DNA from 2 places in the Dehalobacter sp. MCB1 genome. Region 1 is predicted to be linked to the other one. Evidence: predicted binding sites of a transcription regulator. Region 1 holds the regulator's gene; the other holds the start of a gene.
The links. Region 1 encodes HrcA, which represses chaperone genes, less so after heat shock. Its sites were predicted from a motif close to TGTTAGCACTCNNNNNNNNNGAGTGCTAACA; they were not measured.

Region 1 (5,653 bases):
ATCCTTGTCCACTTCGGTATATTCAGCATCGACAACATTGTCATCTGCCTTGCCGGCTCCGGTATCCTGCTGACCTGGGTTTGGTCCAGCGCCCGGTCCCTGTGGACCTGCACCGGGTGCTCCCTGCTGCTGATACATTTTTTCCACAAACGGATACAGGATTTTGGTCAGTGCTTCGGATCTTGCATTAATTTCCTGAACATTATCGCTGCCTGTCGTAGCTCTAAGTTCTTCAGCAGCCTTCTTGATCGCATCCCGTTCGGCGGTGTCGCCTTTGCCTTCGAAGTCCTTCAGGGTCTTTTCAGCCTGGTACGCGAGTGAATCTGCTTGGTTTCTGGCATCAATCAGTTCCCTTGCCTGTTTGTCTTTCTCAGCATTGGCCTCGGCATCCTGACGCATCTTTTCGATTTCGTCTTTGCTTAAGCCGGTTGAAGCGGTAATGGTTACCTTCTGTTCGTTACCGGTTGCCATATCTTTCGCCGAAACGTGTACAATACCGTTTACATCAATGTCAAATTTGACTTCGATCTGCGGTACACCTCTTGGGGCAGGCGGAATTCCGGAAAGTTGGAAGCGGCCGAGTGTCTTATTGTAAGCAGCCATTTCGCGCTCACCCTGAAGCACATGGATATCTACCGAAGTCTGGCTGTCGGCTGCAGTGGAGAAAACCTGGGATTTGGTAGTCGGAATGGTCGTATTCCGGTCAATGATCCTGGTGAATACGCCGCCCAGGGTCTCAATTCCGAGGGAAAGCGGAGCAACGTCGACTAGAACAATATCTTTCATTTCACCAGCCAAGACCCCGCCCTGGATAGCCGCGCCGAGCGCAACGACTTCATCCGGATTAACACCTTTATGCGGTTCCTTGCCGCTGATTCTCTTAATGGCCTCCTGGACTGCCGGGATTCTGCTGGATCCCCCGACAAGAATGACCTGATCAATTTCATTGAAGGAAAGCTTGGCGTCTTCCATAGCCTGACGGGTAGGTCCCATTGTTTTTTCGATCAAGTCTGCTACAAGCTCTTCAAATTTGGCGCGCGTGATATTCATATCCAGATGAAGCGGTCCTTCAGCGGACATCGTGATAAACGGCAGATTAATATTCGTCTGGGCGACACCGGAAAGCTCAATTTTGGCTTTTTCAGCGGCTTCCTTCAGACGCTGCAGGGCCATCCGGTCTTTGGCAAGATCAACACCATTGCTCTTTTTAAATTCGGCAATAATGTAATCCATTAAACGCTGGTCAAAGTCATCACCGCCAAGAAGGTTATTCCCGTTAGTCGCTTTCACTTCGACCATTCCCTGACTCAGTTCGAGAATTGAGACGTCAAATGTTCCGCCGCCAAGGTCGTAAACAAGTACGGTCTGATCATGCTCTTTGTCAAGTCCATAAGCCAGTGCTGCTGCAGTAGGCTCGTTGATAATACGCAGAACTTCGAGACCGGCGATCGTGCCGGCATCTTTGGTAGCCTGACGCTGGGCATCAGTAAAATACGCCGGAACGGTGATGACAGCCTGGGTGACTGAAGACCCCAGATAAGCTTCCGCATCAGCTTTGAGTTTCTGCAGAATCATCGCAGATACTTCCTGCGGTGTATAGGATTTATCCATCAAAGTCACTTTATAGTTCGTGCCCATATGACGCTTAATCGAACTAACCGTATTGTCCGGATTGGAAACAGCCTGGCGTTTGGCCACCTGCCCTACCAGTTTCTCGCCATTCTTGGAGAAGCCGACGACTGAAGGGGTAATGCGCGCTCCTTCAGGATTCGGGATTACAACAGGTTCGCCGCCTTCAAGCACTGCAACACAAGAGTTAGTGGTTCCTAAGTCAATACCGATTACTTTACCCATTTGATTTCCTCCTTGCAAATTCTCATATCGTATTTTTTGTTTCTTTCAACTTATATGCTCTTTGATCAGACTGAGATTTAGCTTAACACGATCAGCCTGAAACTTTGACCCGGCTGGGCCTGATCACTTTATCCTTCAGATAATATCCCTTTTGGAATTCTTCCAGAATCATATTCTCCGGCTGGTCAGATTCTTCTTTCAGCAGGGCTTCATGGAGATTTGGATCAAATTCCTGGCCGACTGTTTCAATAATTTTGAGCCCCTCATCTTCCAGGACTTTCAGAAACATTCTTTCGATCATTTCGACACCCTGGGATAACGCCTCAAAATCGTTGTTTTTTTGACTGGAAACAATCGCTCTTTCAAAATTATCCAGGACCGGCAGCAGGGAATGAATAACTTTTTCCGAAGCATACCGGGCAGTGTCTTCTTTTTCCTTCTGGGTTCTTTTGCGGAAATTGTCAAATTCAGCTTTCAGTCTTTGCATTTGGGTATAATAGTCTTCCGCTTTGGACTTATGCTCTTCAATTTCCTCACGCAGGCGCTGCAAATGATCGATAGAATCAATGTCCTCAGTCAGGCATTCTTCACTCTCCTGCCCGATGTTCTGGTTTTCTTTATCTTCCTGAGCGTTTGCAGACGCTTGATTTGTTTTTTCTTTGTTCACGCAGTTGCCTCCCTTCTTGATCTAAGTCCGGGTCCTCCGGTGCCTCTCCGTCAGCAATTCGGTCAAACTGTTTGTCATATAGTCTACAATCGCGATCGCTTTGCCGTAATCCATTCTGGTTGGACCCAAAACGCCTACTGAACCAATCTGTTTCCCGTTAATCTGGTAGGTTGCAGATATAATACTGCAGTTTTTAAATACCTGGTCAGCATTTTCCGCTCCGATCATGATACTTAATCCCTTTTGATCATGACTTAGAAGCTCCTTCAGCTTATTGTTCTCCTCAAATACGGAAAAGAGACTTCGAACTTTATTGATATCCCTGAATTCAGGCTGATCAAGCATATTTAATGTCCCGCCAAGGTAGACCCGTTCTTCAGACTCTCCATCCTTATCATCAAACATTCTTTCCAGAATACCCATCATTCCATCAATAATGCGGCGTTTTCTGGAGAGCTCACTGTATATTTCGTTGATCAGGCCTTTTTTCAGATCCTGTACCCTAGTTCCGCTCATTTTCTGGTTAAAGAGATTCGCCAGAACCTGAAGTTCCTCCGGGCTTGTATCCGGACCGATATCGACAATATTATTCTCTACTGAACCATTCTCTTTTACGGTTACCATGATAGCCTTCCCTTGCTCGTAGGGAAGAAAATGCAAATTCTTCAGAATACCGTTTCGGCTTTTTGGTCCAAGTACAATACTAGTCAGGTTCGTCACCTGGGAAATAAGCTTTCCGGTGTATTCGATGACTTCCTGCACTTCGCTGAGTCTGCTGGTGATCTCCTGGTTGATATTTTTCTTTTCATCGTGGTTCAGACTTAAAGGGTCCATCAAATAATCGACATAATAGCGATAGCCCGAGTCGGAAGGAATTCTTCCTGCAGATGTATGGGGCTGTTCAATAAGTCCCAACTCTTCGAGATCTGCCATCTCATTGCGGATCGTCGCCGGAGACACCCCCAGCTCAAACTTTTTGGAAATGGTTCTGGAACCGACGGGCTCCGCGGTGGCAATATAGTCCTGCACAATCGCTTTTAAAATCTTGTGTTTTCTTTCATCCATTTCCATCAAAGTGCCACCTCCGATTGATTTGTTAGCACTCTATCAAGGTGAGTGCTAATCATCTGAACATAATTTAGCATGAAGGTAAAATAATGTCAAGAGGAATCATCATCGAATAGTATACAATTCAACTACAGCATAAAATCCACCAGAACCGCGTTGAGAACGAAAAAACAGGCAGGATTAATTTTCAATCTACCTTCGGCAAGCAAGAAAATATCCTTATCGATATAGTTTTGCAAAATTCGTCCATAAATATCCTGAATTTCGGTTTGAAATTTGGCGGCAAATTCTGCGATGTCAATTCCGTCCGCCATCCGCAGCCCCAGCATCATAAATTCGGAGATCTTCTGTTCTCTGGTCAGCACTTCGTTTGCCGAGGGGTCCAGAGGCCTTAGTCCTGATTCCAGTATCCGCGCATACCCCGCGATATCCTCCCTATTCCTGGTTCTAGCGTTGTGCAGACACGAAACTGCCCCCGGTCCAAGACCGATATAATCCTGCCCTCGCCAATAAGACTGGTTATGTTTGCATTCAAAACCAGGCCTCGCAAAGTTGGAAACTTCATAGCGGCCATAACCGAAGCTTTGAAGATAAGAAACCGCCCATTCGTACATATCAGCTTGTAAGTCGTCATCCGGCAGACGATTCAGGCGTCTCCGGCTGTTCGAGTCATCCAAGGTTTCTTTGCAGTCCGAACTGCCTGCCTGACTGCATGCATATTCTTTATGCAGTGGGGTATCTTCCTCAAGCGTAAGTGCATAGAGTGAAAGGTGTTCCGGCGACAACGTAATGGCCTGGCGGAGTGTATCCTGCCAATGTCCCATTTTCTGTCCTGGAAGTCCAAAAATCAGGTCAAGATTCAGGTTGTCTATCCCCGATTGTCTGACAAGGGCGACGCTCCTGTGAATATCTTCCGCGGTATGGATTCTGTCGATACTTTTCAGCAGGCGGTCATTAAAGCTCTGAGCGCCGAGCGATATCCGGTTGATTCCGTACGTTCGGCAGAGCATCAATTTTTCTCGGTCGAGTGTGCCGGGATTACACTCAATTGTTTTTTCTATGACTTGACCGGTCCAGGAAGTATGGATAAGGGGATTCCTTAACGGATCGGATATGTCTGTCGAGTCTGTCCGGTTCGGGGCCTTAAAATAATACCGACAAATCAAACTGAGCAGTCGTTCAAGCTGAGTGACATCCAGAACTGTGGGCGTTCCGCCTCCAATAAAAAGAGAAGAAACCCCTTGGGAGGCTTCCTTAGCTCGCAACTCAAGCTCCCGCTCCAGTCCGCACAAATAGACGGAGACCAAATCTGAGGCCGGGTCTGATAATAACCTATGGTCAGCCCTATCTGCACCACCGGATATTCTACTGTCCGCGATAATGGGCACAGTATAAGGAACCGAATAGAATGCGCAGTAGGAACATTTTTTTACGCAAAACGGAACATGAACATATAAAGAAGTCATACCTAATCACCTAATACAGCGATCTTTAACATTTTACATTCTCCGGCTGCAGACTGAGTCACCGTAATGGGATGGTGAGCGCCAAGCAAAGCACGGTGGCGGCGCAGGAGAGATGCCTAGGGTCAAATGCGATTCAAATCAAAAATCAATCGTCCATTTTGAGCACTGCCATGAAAGCGTCCTGGGGTATTTCCACGTTGCCGACTTGTTTCATGCGTTTCTTGCCTTCTTTTTGTTTTTCCAGTAGTTTGCGTTTCCGGGAAATGTCACCGCCGTAACATTTAGCTAGAACATCCTTACGCATGGCCCGGATATTCTCTCTAGCAATGACCTTGGTCCCGATGACAGCCTGGACAGGGATTTCAAACATCTGCCGCGGAATCAGGCCACGCAGTTTTTCGACAAGCCTGCGCCCACGGGAATATGCTTTATCTTTGTGGACAATAAAGGAAAGTGCATCTACAATTTCAGCGTTCAGCATGATATCAAGTTTCACAAGATTCGCTTCCTTATATCCGATCAGTTCATAGTCCAAAGACGCATACCCTTTGGTTCGGGATTTAAGCTGATCGAAGTAATCGTAAACGATTTCGCTTAA
Region 2 (5,653 bases), on a different contig from region 1:
GTGATGAAAATATTTATGCAATCGGTGATGCAATTGAAGTCAAAAACTATATTACAGGACTTCCGACAAATATACCGCTGGCGTGGCCGGCAAACAGGCAGGGTAGGCTTCTAGCCGATAATTTGTATGGCAGCCGTAAGCCTTACAGGGGAACTTTGGGGACTTCTGTTGCCAAAGTATTTGATTTGACGGCCGCTTCCACGGGCATCAATGAAAAAACAGCAGCTAAAATGGGAATACCTTATAGGGTCATTCATATTCACCCGAATTCCCATGCCGGATACTATCCAGGTTCGACGGTGCTTGATATGAAGATGGTCTTCACTGAAGACGGAAAAATACTTGGCGCGCAGGCCGTCGGGCGTAAGGGTGCAGAAAAGAGAATTGACGTAATCGCGACGGCTATCAAAGGCAATTTAACTGTTTATGACCTGCAGGATTTGGAACTGGCCTATGCACCGCCTTATTCTTCAGGAAAAGACCCGGTCAATATGATTGGGTATGCTGCGGCCAATTTGCTGGATCATATGGTCAAGACTGTTCAATACCATGAAATCGACGACATCGTCGCTGCCGGAAATATTCTGGTTGATGTGAGACAGCCAGAAGAAGTAGAACTGGGCAAGATCAACGGGTCAATCAATATCCCGCTTCCGGAGCTCAGAAAGAGGCTTGGAGAGTTGCCGAAAGACAAGCCGGTCTACCTGACGTGCCAGGTCGGCCTCAGGGGATATATTGCGGCTAGAATCCTAGAGCAGCATGGTTATGACCCGATCAACCTTGACGGAGGTTTCCGGACGTATACCAGTGTTTACTGGGCGGTTGAAAAAAAGGATAAAGGAACGGTAAAAGTTGATGATACCGGAAAAGCTTTCACCGAATCCCCGGAGGCTAAAATCACAGCGGATAAAGTGATCGATTGTTGCGGTCTGCAGTGCCCCGGACCAATTAAACTGGTATTTGAAAATATGAAGGTGCTAGAAGATGGCCAGGTTCTGGAGATCTTGGTTACGGATCCCGGATTTGCAAGGGATATTGAGTTCTGGTGCAGCAAGACAGGCAATACGCTACTGAAAACAGAATTAAACGGAGATTATTTGAAGGTCTATCTGCGCAAAGGAAGCGTGAAGCCTGTTGGCCAGCCGCAGGTAAATGTTGCGGTGGAGGAAAAACCCAGAGGTGCAACGCTGATTGTATTCGAGCAGAATATGGATAAGGCCCTTGCCTCATTTATCATTGCGACCGGCGCAGCATCCATGGGTAAGGACGTAACGATGTTCTTCACATTCTGGGGGCTGAATATTCTTAAAAAATATGACGCACCTAAGGTAAGCAAGGATTCTCTGGCGAAAGCCTTTGGCATTATGATGCCCCGCGGACCCAGAAAACTGCCTATCTCCAATATGAATATGGGTGGCATGGGTGCGAAAATGATCAAGCATGTTATGAAAAAGAAAAATGTTGATAGTCTGGAAGAACTGCTGCACAACGCGATGAAAATGGGTATTAAGCTTGTAGCCTGCTCCATGTCGATGGATGTGATGGGCATCAAGAAGGAAGAACTGATCGATGGAGTGGAAATCGGCGGTGTTGCCACAATGCTTGCCAAGGCTGAGGAATCAAACTTGAACCTGTTTTTCTAAAACATAAAATAGTTGGTTTCAAGGATCTTCCAACTTTCAGTAAAATAGTTTTGTAATCTCCACTGAAAATATGATAGATTATTAAGTACAGACCTAGTACCAGATATACCATCATAATTATTTTAGGGTTCACAAGTATTTAGAGGTATTTTACAGGCAACGTCTAAATCGTAAGGTTCAAATATGTCTGAAGGAAGATGCGCGTGGAAAAGAAAAAGCTGGAGATCACAGGAGTGCTCTTTACCGGAGGAGAAAGTAAAAGAATGGGCCGGAATAAGGCATTTCTTGAGATAGGCGGAAAACCACTTCTGGAAAGAAATTTGGAAGTGCTGGACAGTATCTGCAGCGAGGTCCTGATCAGCTGTAGGGAGTCTGAACAATATTCGGGATACAGTTATCAGGTGGTTGCCGACCAAATCAAAGGTAAAGGGCCGATGGGCGGGCTGTATTCCGTCCTCCCGGTGGCCAAGTATGACTACGTCTTCGTGGCTGCCTGTGATATGCCGTTCTTGAGCAGTCAAGCCATTGCCTATATTTATGAACGAATTGAGGATTATAAGTTGGTCTTCCCGTATGTTCGGGACAGACTGCATCCGCTGCACGCCTTTTACCACAAAAATGTGTTTAAAGTTGTGGAGAAACGGATTAAAGAGGACAAACTGCGTCTCTTTGATATTGCTGATGAATGCAGGCATAAGATCGTGAATATTTCTGAGGAGATGGAAGGCAGTACGCTGAAGGAAGTGATTGAGGAAAGTTTCTTGAATGTCAATACGCCTCAGGAGTGGGATCTCATTTTACAAAAAATACAATAATGCTTTGGGGAGGTCGGAATGAAAAAGATTGAGGCAGTGATTCGCAGCAATAAACTTGACCAAGTGGAAAAGGCACTCAGTAATTTGGGAATCAGCGGGATTACCGTATCTCAGGTTCTTGGTTGGGGAAGGCAGAAAGGGAATATTACCGAGGTTTACCGCGGAACGGAAGTATCCGTCCGGCTACTTCCTAAAGTCAAACTCGAAATTATTGTTAATGACTCGGAAAGTGAAAGTGTTCAGGAAACCATCAGGGAGAATGCTCTAACCGGTAGATTTGGCGATGGTGTCATCTGGGTGACCCCTGTTGAAGACTTCCGCCGGATCCGTACCGGTGAAAATTTTCTTGATTGAAATCTGCTAATAATAATGAATAAATAAGGAAAATTACGGTTATTCTATATAACGTATTTATTAGGCGTTATAGTAATTTAAAGATTGATGAAGAAAATAAGTGATAAACAATTCTAATTGGTCGTAATTATGCGTGGATGGGGTTGCAATACTACCAGACGTTGCATATTATTATACCTAGGTATTAGCACTCATCTTGATTGAGTGCTAACAATAAAGCGGAATATAAAAATATAAAGGTTTCAAGGAGGGAAATTATTTTATGAAACTCAAACCGTTGGCTGACAGGGTAATTATTAAAGCGGTTCCGTCTGAGGAAAGAACCAAGAGCGGGATCATTATGCCTGACACCGCAAAAGAAAAGCCTCAGGAAGGCGAAGTGATTGCTGTAGGTCCTGGAAAAGTTGAAAAAGGGGAAAGAATTCCAATGGAAGTTAATGTCGGTGACCGCGTGATTTATTCTAAATATGCCGGCACTGAAGTCAAATATGACGGCAACGAATATTTGATTTTAAGAGAAGCTGATATTCAGGCAGTCATTGGTTAAGTAACAGTCCAGTATTACTTATCAGATAACATTTGAAAGTATTTTCCGATAGAATTAAAGGAGGAACATTTAGGTGGCTAAACAAATCATTTTTAACGAAGATGCTCGCCATGCCATGGAGCGTGGTGTCAATAAGCTTGCGGAAGCTGTCCGCGTTACCTTGGGACCAAAAGGACGCAATGTTGTTTTGGATAAAAAATTTGGTTCTCCGCTGATCACCAATGATGGTGTAACGATCGCCAGAGATATTGATCTGGAAGACCCGTTTGAAAATATGGGAGCACAGCTTGTTAAAGAAGTTGCTACCAAGACGAACGATGTAGCTGGCGACGGCACGACCACAGCGACCGTTCTGGCTCAGGCCATCATTCGTGAAGGTCTGAAGAACGTTGCTGCAGGCGCCAATCCTATGGAGATCAAACGTGGTATTGAAAAAGCTGTAGAAGCGATTGTTGCTGACGTTAAAGCGAATGCCAAGACTGTGGAAAGCAAAGAAGCCATAGCTCAGGTTGCTTCGATTTCCGCTTCCGACACCACCATCGGCAGTCTGATTGCCGAGGCTATGGAAAAAGTCGGCAAAGACGGTGTTATCACTGTTGAAGAAGCCAAAGGCATGACCACTGAACTGGAAGTTGTTGAAGGAATGCAGTTTGACCGCGGGTATGTTTCCGCCTATATGATTACCGATACCGATAAAATGGAAGCTATCTTAAACGATCCGTTCATCCTGATCACCGACAAGAAGATCAGTGCAATTGCAGATATCCTTCCTGTTCTGGAAAAAGTAGTTCAGGCCGGCAGACCGCTCCTGATCATCGCTGAAGATCTGGAAGGCGAAGCTATGGCTACCCTGATTGTCAATAAGCTTCGTGGAACCTTTACTGCCGTAGGCGTCAAGGCTCCTGGATTTGGAGACCGCCGTAAAGCAATGCTCGAAGACATTGCTGTTCTGACCGGCGGACAGGTCATTACTGAAGACCTCGGCCTCAAACTAGAAAATACTTCGTTGGATATGCTCGGACGCTGCCGTCAGGTCAAAATAACCAAGGAAGAAACGACCATCGTTGATGGCAACGGCGACCAACAGGCTATCAGTGCCCGTGTTGAATCCATCAAGAAGATGATTGAAGAAACAACCTCCGACTATGACAAAGAAAAACTCCAGGAACGTCTGGCTAAACTGGCCGGGGGTGTTGCCGTCATCCAGGTTGGAGCAGCTACCGAAACTGAAATGAAAGAAAAGAAACTGCGCATTGAGGACGCTCTGGCAGCTACGCGTGCCGCAGTCGAAGAAGGTATTGTTGCAGGCGGTGGTACAACTTATCTGGATGCACTTGCTGCACTTGATAACGTTGATGTATCCGGCGATCAGAAAACCGGAGTGGCTATTATCCGTAAAGCACTGGAAGAGCCTGTCAGACAGATTGCTAATAATGCTGGTCTCGAGGGTTCCGTCGTTGTGGAAAAAGTCCGCAACAGCGCTAGAGGTGTAGGCTTCAACGCGATGACTGAAGTATATGAAGATATGATCGCTGCCGGTATCGTTGACCCGGCGAAAGTAACCCGTTCGGCTCTGCAGCATGCAGCTTCGATCTCCGCCATGCTCTTAACTACAGAGTGCCTCGTATGCGACCTGCCTGAGAAAGAAAATCCGGCAGCTGCCATGGGCGGCATGGGTGGTATGGGCGGCATGGGCGGCATGATGTAGGCGAAAACCATATGCCTTTAATATAAGCCAAAATCAAAGCGACAATATCGCTTATCATACCCCTGCGGTAACGAAACGGTAACATTTCTAGACAAAAAAATAATACCGTAGGGGAGTATGAAAGAATCAGAGGTTTTTCATCAGTTCACTGAACTTTTGAGAAGCCTCTTTTTTCATTGTTTTAGTAACATGCATATATACGAGTCTAGTTGCTCATCATCTTTATGGCCAAATCGTTCCATGATCATCGGAAGAGACTTATGAAACGTTCGTTCTTTTAGGTGTTTTGCTACCGTATGATAACTTCTTCGAGAATGATCAATTCCGGCTGTTCAGTAAACTGATTCAGTCTCTTGACCAAAAATATATATTGTAATTGGTGGGAGCAACCGTACCTGGTTGTCTTTCTTTTTTGCTTTAATTTAGGACAAACCAAGTAGCTTGAACATAAAATATTGTAGATAAAAAAGGGGGGATGAATAATGTTAGTAATCTTAACAATTATCCTTATTTTGCTTATCTTAGAGATTATTCGTTTACTGAGAAAAATTTTAAAGAAAATTTAACTGTCTGCTATGCCTCCCTG

Region 2: the regulator HrcA is predicted to act here: its motif matches at 2,995-3,025, upstream of groES (co-chaperone GroES).

Annotation. Positions count from the first base shown of each region.
Region 1 is NZ_LXPC01000013.1:56,533-62,185, reverse strand. Features, by position in the region: gene dnaK (molecular chaperone DnaK) at 1-1,854, opposite strand, end outside; gene grpE (nucleotide exchange factor GrpE) at 1,946-2,521, opposite strand; gene hrcA (heat-inducible transcriptional repressor HrcA) at 2,543-3,592, opposite strand; gene hemW (radical SAM family heme chaperone HemW) at 3,718-5,055, opposite strand; gene lepA (translation elongation factor 4) at 5,201-5,653, opposite strand, start outside.
Region 2 is NZ_LXPC01000004.1:112,595-118,247, reverse strand. Features, by position in the region: gene A7K50_RS02790 (CoA-disulfide reductase) at 1-1,643, shown strand, start outside; gene A7K50_RS02785 (molybdenum cofactor guanylyltransferase) at 1,841-2,458, shown strand; gene A7K50_RS02780 (P-II family nitrogen regulator) at 2,477-2,812, shown strand; gene groES (co-chaperone GroES) at 3,075-3,359, shown strand; gene groL (chaperonin GroEL) at 3,433-5,067, shown strand; gene A7K50_RS02760 (hypothetical protein) at 5,543-5,653, shown strand, end outside.